2 regions of the Streptomyces sp. NPDC079020 genome follow, and region 1 is predicted to be linked to the other one. Evidence: riboswitches for the same ligand, from Rfam matches in the RefSeq annotation. Region 1 holds a riboswitch; the other holds the start of a gene.

Region 1 (3,624 bases):
GCTTCTTATCGCGGCCGGGCGCATTCTCATATGCGGGCGACGCGGGCAGCGGAGGGGGCTTCCCCAACTGTACCGTGCTCAACCATGCAGAATTGCCCCCTCCGCTTCTCTCGCGGAGGGGGCAACAGGGGTCACACTGCGAAGTCGTCAGCCTCCGGCGACGGCCGGGATGATCGAGATGCCGGCGCCGTCCGGGGTGGCCGCCTCCAGGCCGCCCTCGAAGCGCACGTCGTCGTCGTTGACGTACACGTTCACGAAGCGGCGCAGCTTGCCCTGGTCGTCCAGGACACGGGCGGCGATACCCGGGTGGTTCGCCTCCAGGGACTCGATGACCTCGGAGAGGATCGTGCCCTCCGCCGCGACCTCGGCCTGGCCGTCCGTGTAGGTGCGGAGGATGGTGGGGATACGGACCTTGACGCTCATGAGGGGTGCCTTTCTTCGGTCTCGGGTGGTCAGAGGGCGGCGGCGAGGCCGGCTTCGCGGAACGCGTCCAGGCTCGGCCGGATGGTCGCGGTCGCCTGCGAGGTCGCGGCCACCGCGTCCAGCGTCTTGAGGCCGTCACCGGTGTTCAGGACAACGGTGGTCAGCGTCGGGTCGAGCAGCCCGGCCTCGATCAGCTTCTTCGTCACGCCGACCGTCACCCCGCCCGCCGTCTCGGCGAAGATGCCCTCGGTACGGGCCAGCAGCTTGATCGCGTCGACGACCTGTTCGTCGTTGACGTCCTCGACGGCACCACCGGTACGGCGGGCGATGTCCAGGACGTACGGGCCGTCGGCCGGGTTGCCGATCGCCAGGGACTTGGCGATCGTGTTCGGCTTCTGGGGCCGCACCACGTCGTGGCCGGCCTTGAAGGCGGTGGAGACCGGGGAGCAGCCCTCGGCCTGGGCCCCGAAGATCTTGTACGGCCTGTCCTCGACCAGGCCGAGCCCGATCAGCTCCTGGAGGCCCTTGTCGATCTTGGTCAGCTGCGAGCCGGACGCGATCGGGATGACGATCTGGTCGGGCAGCCGCCAGCCGAGCTGCTCGCAGATCTCGTACGCCAGCGTCTTGGAACCCTCGCCGTAGTACGGCCGCAGGTTGACGTTGACGAAGCCCCAGCCCTCGCCGAGCGGGTCGCCGATGAGTTCCGAGCAGAAGCGGTTGACGTCGTCGTAGTTGCCCTCGATGCCGACCAGTTCACCGCCGTACACAGCGGCCATGACGACCTTGCCCTGTTCCAGGTCGTGCGGGATGAACACACAGGAACGGAAGCCGGCGCGGGCGGCGGCGGCGCCCACCGCACCGGCGAGGTTGCCGGTGGAGGAGCAGGACAGGGTGGTGAAGCCGAAGGCGCGGGCGGCCTCGACGGCGATGGCCACGACGCGGTCCTTGAAGGAGTGCGTCGGGTTGCCGGAGTCGTCCTTGACGTACAGACCGCCGGTGACACCCAGTTCACGGGCGAGGTTGTCGGCCTTGACCAGCTTGGTGAAGCCGGGGTTGATGTTGGGCTTGTCCGCGACATCGGCGGGTACCGGCAGCAGCGGGGCGTAGCGCCAGATGTTGTTCGGCCCGGCCTCGATGCGCTTCTTCAGCTCGTCGGGAGTACCGCTCGGCAGGTCGTACGCCACTTCGAGCGGCCCGAAACAGGACGCGCAGGCGAAGAGGGGGCCGAGAGCGAAACGCTCGCCGCACTCGCGGCAGGAAAGCGCCGAGGCGGGACCGAGATCCACGGAGGGAACAGAAGAATCGGTGGATGCGGCAACAGTCTGAACAGCCATGATGGCGGAGGTCCCTTTCTCCTCATCTTCCTTGCGGCGCATTTCGCCACAAGACGGAATTGGCACCTTCCCCACCAAGACCTCGACGGTCGGCGGGAGGGTTGCCGGGACTTCAACGGGCCGTTCCCTCAGTCCCTCTGGATGAGCGCTGTGGCACTGGAATCTTCGATCCAGGCGTTTATTGGCGGACGGACCCCGACATGCGACGGTCATCCGCGTTGTTCAAGACTGTAACCGAAGCACCGGACCGTCGAGATAGTCGTCCGAACCGCGAGATGGATCACACACAGGGAGTATCGACCGTGCTGGAAGAGGTGGAACGCTGGCTGACCAGGCGTTCCTGGTCGGCAGCCGACCGCCCGCTGGACCGGCTCATCGCCGCCCGCGCGGGGGATCCGCGCCGGGCGAGCGTGAGCGTCGTCCTGCCCGCGCTGAACGAGGAGGCGACGGTCGGGGCGATCGTGTCGACGATCCGGCGCGAGCTGATGGAGAAGGTCCGGCTCGTCGATGAGCTGGTGGTGATCGACTCCGGCTCCACGGACGCCACCGCCGAGGCCGCCCGTCACGCCGGCGCCCGGGTCGTCCACCGGGACGCGATCCTCCCCCGGATACCGGCCCTGCCCGGCAAGGGCGAGGTCCTGTGGCGCTCACTCCTCGTGACGAGCGGCGAGATCGTCTGCTTCGTCGACGCCGATCTCAAGGACTTCTCCGCGGACTTCGTCTCCGGCATCGTCGGGCCCCTGCTCACCGACCCGTCCGTACAGTTCGTCAAGGCCATGTACGACCGCCCCCTGGGTGACACCGCAGGTCAGGGGGGACGGGTCACGGAACTGGTGGCGCGCCCGCTGCTCAATCTGCACTGGCCGCAGCTGGCCGGATTCGTCCAGCCGCTGGGCGGCGAGTACGCGGTGCGGCGCTCCCTGCTGGAGCGGCTGCCCTTCCCCGTCGGTTACGGGGTGGAGCTGGGGCTGCTCGTGGACGCGCTGCACACCGTGGGCCTGGACGCCCTGGCGCAGGTCGACGTCGGCGTCCGCAAGCACCGCCACCAGGACGGTCAGGCACTGGGCCGGATGGCGGCGGCGATCTACCGCACCGCGCAGCTGCGGCTCTCCCGGGGGCATCTGGTGCGGCCCGCGCTCACCCAGTTCGAACGGGGCGAGAACGGCTTCGTCCCGCACACCCATGCGGTGGACACGGAGGAGCGACCGCCGATGCGGGAGATCGCGGAGTACGCCTCACGCCGCGCGGCGTGACGCGCGGAAGCGGGCGGGAGCGGGCACAGTGGCGACGCACCACCGGGCACAGTGGCGCCCGGGAGCGGGCGCGGCGGCGCGCCCGAGTGGGCACAGTGGCGCCCGGCCCGACGATTCGCGTTTGACGGCTTCACGGAAGGGCTAGGTTCCGCTACATGGTCTCCGAGCACGCTGCCCAGGTTCTCGTCGCGTCCAACCGCGGCCCGGTGTCGTACTCGCTGAGCGAGGACGGCTCGCTCTCGTCGAAGCGGGGCGGGGGCGGTCTCGTCTCCGGTCTGAGCGCCGTCGACGACAAGCTGTGGGTGTGCGCGGCCCTGGGCGACGGCGACCGCGAGGCGGTCCGGCGCGGGGTCTCCGAGCCGGGCGTACGCATGCTCGACATCGACGCCGACGTGCACGCCGACGCGTACAACGGCATCGCGAACTCCGTGCTCTGGTTCGTCCACCACATGCTCTACCAGACCCCCGTCGAGCCGGTCTTCGACGCGGAGTTCCGGCGCCGGTGGGCCTCGTACGAGGCGTACAACCGGGCCTTCGCCGAGGCGCTCGCCGGGGAGGCGGGGCGGGGCGCCGCCGTCCTGGTGCAGGACTACCACCTCGCTCTGGTCCCCGGC
Region 2 (3,624 bases), on a different contig from region 1:
CCTGTGGGCCACGCACTTCCACCTGTCGCTGAACGCCATCTCGTGGTTCGTCCGGATCTTCTTCTTCGCCGGACCGGTCATCGCGTTCATCGTCACCAAGCGGATCTGCCTCGGCCTCCAGCGCCGCGACAAGGAGAAGGTGCTGCACGGACGTGAGTCCGGCATCATCAAGCGCCTGCCGCACGGTGAGTTCGTCGAGATCCACGAGCCGCTCAGCCAGGGCCAGCTGCACACGCTCACGGCGCACGAGCAGTACAAGCCGGCCGAGATCGGCCCCGCGGTCGACGAGAACGGCGTCAAGCGGAAGGTCTCCCTGCTGGAGAAGCTGCGCGTCAAGCTCAGCAAGGGCCTCTACGGCGAGGGCAACCAGATCGCCAAGCCCACCGCCGAGGAGTACAAGGAGATCACCAGCGGCCACGGTCACCACTGATCGCCTGAACTGATCGCCACAGCGGGAGCCCCGTCCATTCGATGGACGGGGCTCTTCGCTGTCCCCGGCGCTGGATAGGGTGGAGCCATTCCCTTTACCGGCTGTGGACCCTGGAGCGGACCATGAACGTTGTGACCCCGAACGGCGGCGACAGCGTGGCGGACCGTTCCTGGCCCGGCGTGCTGAACCCGCTGCTGCGCCGCGAGGACCTCACGTCGGACGACACCGCCTGGGCCATGGACCGCATCATGAGCGGCGAGGCGACCGACGCGCAGATCGCCGGCTTCGCGGTCGCGCTGCGCGCCAAGGGCGAGACGGTCGACGAGGTCTCCGGACTCGTCCGGGCGATGTACGAGCACGCCAACACCATTCACGTACCGGGCCGCACGGTCGACATCGTCGGCACCGGCGGGGACCTGGCCAGGACGGTCAACATCTCCACGATGGCGGCGATCGTCATCGCGGGCACCGGTGCCAAGGTGGTCAAGCACGGCAACCGTGCCGCCTCCTCGGCCAGCGGTTCCTCCGACGTACTGGAGAAACTGGGCGTCAACCTCGACCTCTCCCCGCAGCGGGTCGTCGCGGTGGCGGAGGAGGCGGGCATCACCTTCTGCTTCGCCGTGAAGTTCCACCCCGCCCTGCGGTACGCGGCCAAGGCCCGCAAGGAGCTGGGCGCGCAGACCACCTTCAACATCCTGGGGCCGCTGACCAACCCGGCCCGGGTGCGGGCCCAGGCCGTCGGTGTCGCCGACGCGCGGATGGCGCCCATCGTCGCGGGCGTGCTCGCCGACCGGGGCAACTCGGCGCTGGTCTTCCGCGGCGACGACGGCCTCGACGAGCTGACGACCACGGCCACCTCACGGGTCTGGGTGGTCCGCGACGGCCGGGTGCGCGAGGAGGCCTTCGACCCGCGCGACGTGGGCCTGGAACTGGTGCCGGTCGAGGCCCTGCGGGGGGCCGACGCCTCGTACAACGCCGATGTCGCCCGCCGCCTGCTGGACGGTGAGCGGGGACCCGTACGCGATGCCGTGCTGCTCAACGCGGCCGCGGCCCTGGTCGCGCTGGACGGGGGCGGGGGCACGCTGAACGAGCGGATCGCGGCGAAGACTTCCGAGGCCGCCGAGTCGGTCGACTCCGGTGCGGCCAAGCGGGCCCTGGAGCGCTGGGTGGCGGTCAGCAACGCCTGAACGCGCGCGGTGTGGCCGAGGGCGCAGTCCGGATGACGGACTGCGCCCTCGCGCATGCCGGTACGTATGGCAAGATGCTGCGCAGGTCATGAGTGACAGCGACTACGGCCCCGGCCCGCTGTCCGGCAACCCTCCGTCCGTGGCGGGGTGCCCCGGGTGAAGACCAGGCCGTAGGCAGCGAGGTCTGCGGCAAGCGCGGGCCCCTCGGCATCGATGCATGCCAACCCCCGGGGTCCTGGTCCCTAGGGAGCCTCTTGTGAGCAAGCGAATGCGATAGGGCTCGACGCCCTTCTCCGCGCACCTCTTTTCCCTCTCCTGCGCTGCCGCGTATCCGCCGGCGCATGGATTTCGCCTGCCTGTTACGGGAGTTCGCCATGTCTGTCTCCACCGCTGCCACCGACCGTTCCCTTTGTGCCCCTCTGCCGGTTCTGGGGGAGAACGTCACTGTTCCGCTGGTCACGGGTGGAGAGGTCACCTACGCGGCGCTCGACTACGCGGCGAGTGCCCCGGCGCTCCAGCGGGTGTGGGACGACGTCGCCGCGTACGCCCCGTACTACGGCAGCGTCCACCGCGGCGCCGGATACCTTTCGCAGCTGTCCACCGACCTGTTCGAGAACAGCCGCGCGGCCGTCGCGGAGTTCCTCGGCTGCCGGGCCGAGGACCAGGTGATCTTCACCCGCTCGACCACGGACTCGCTCAACCTGCTGGCCGCCGTAGTCCCCGCCGACTGCCAGGTGTTCGTGTACGAGACCGAGCACCACGCCTCCCTGCTGCCCTGGCGCGACGCCCGGGTCACCTACCTCAACGCGCCGCGCACCCCGGCCCAGGCGGTCGAGACCCTGGAGCGGGCGCTCGCCGACCGCGACCCCTACGGCCCGGCCCTGGTCTGCGTCACCGGCGCCTCCAACGTCACCGGTGAGCTGTGGCCCGTGAAGGAACTGGCCGCCGCCGCCCACGCGCACGGTGCCCGGATCGTCCTGGACGCCGCCCAGCTCGCCCCGCACCACCCCGTGGACATCGCCGCGCTGGACGTCGACTGGGTCGCCTTCTCCGGACACAAGCTGTACGCGCCGTTCGGCTCCGGTGTCCTCGCGGGCCGCGCCGACTGGCTCCAGGAGGCCGAGCCCTACCTGGCCGGCGGCGGCGCCTCCCGCAAGGTCGCCCGGCGCGCCGACGGCGGCGTGGACGTGGACTGGCACACCACCGCGGCCCGCCACGAGGCCGGTTCGCCCAATGTCATCGGCGTCTACTCCATCGCCTCCGCCTGCAAGGCGCTGACCGAGGCCGGCTTCGAGAGCCTGGTCGCCCGTGAGCAGCGGCTCGTCGCCCGGGTCCGCGCGGGACTCGCCGAGGTCCCCGAGGTCAAGGTGCTCTCGCTGTTCGGCGACGACGCCCCGCGGGTCGGCGTCATCTCGTTCGTGGTGGAGGGCTGGAACAGCTCGCACTTCGCCGCCGCGCTCTCCGCGGAGTACGGCATCGGTGTGCGCGACGGTCTGTTCTGCGCCCACCCGCTGGTCCGCACCCTGCTGGGCAGCGACCCGCAGGACCCGGGGGAGTGCGGCGCACCCGAGGCCGAGCCGGGCGAGCGCTCGCTGAACGCCATCCGGGTCAGCTTCGGCGCGGGTACGCCGGACGAGCACATCGAGCGCTTCGTGCGGGCGGTCGGGGAACTGGTCCGCGAGGGTGCCCGGTGGCAGTACCGCACCGAGGGCGGCCGCTGCGTCCCGGACCGGGGTGCCGCACAGGTCTGACCCGTGGACACGGGTACGGGAAACGGCTTCGGCCGGGTACGGGGCAGCCGCCCCGTACCCGGCCGAAGCCGTACCCGCCGCTACGCGTCCAGGCCGATGGCGAAGGCCGCCTCCAGGTCATGCTGCGAGTACGTACGGAACGCCACATGGGTGTCGGTCCCCTCGACGCCCGGGATCTTGCTGATCCGGCCGGGGATGACATCGGCGAGATCGTCGTGCTTGGCCACCCGGACCATGGCGATGAGGTCGTACGTAC

What was found. Region 1 has a riboswitch for S-adenosylmethionine ahead of thrC (threonine synthase). Riboswitches for the same ligand answer to the same signal wherever they lie in the genome.
Region 2: another riboswitch for S-adenosylmethionine. It lies ahead of ACIGJO_RS01675 (aminotransferase class V-fold PLP-dependent enzyme); the one in region 1 lies ahead of thrC (threonine synthase).

Annotation. Positions count from the first base shown of each region.
Region 1 is NZ_JBITUB010000003.1:163,306-166,929, reverse strand. Features, by position in the region: gene ACIGJO_RS07880 (MoaD/ThiS family protein) at 148-423, opposite strand; gene thrC (threonine synthase) at 453-1,757, opposite strand; SAM riboswitch class I at 1,777-1,905, opposite strand; gene ACIGJO_RS07870 (glucosyl-3-phosphoglycerate synthase) at 2,060-3,010, shown strand; gene ACIGJO_RS07865 (trehalose-6-phosphate synthase) at 3,166-3,624, shown strand, end outside.
Region 2 is NZ_JBITUB010000001.1:359,015-362,638, reverse strand. Features, by position in the region: gene ACIGJO_RS01685 (cytochrome bc complex cytochrome b subunit) at 1-430, shown strand, start outside; gene trpD (anthranilate phosphoribosyltransferase) at 553-1,617, shown strand; SAM riboswitch class IV at 1,702-1,819, shown strand; gene ACIGJO_RS01675 (aminotransferase class V-fold PLP-dependent enzyme) at 1,992-3,368, shown strand; gene ACIGJO_RS01670 (Lrp/AsnC family transcriptional regulator) at 3,449-3,624, opposite strand, start outside.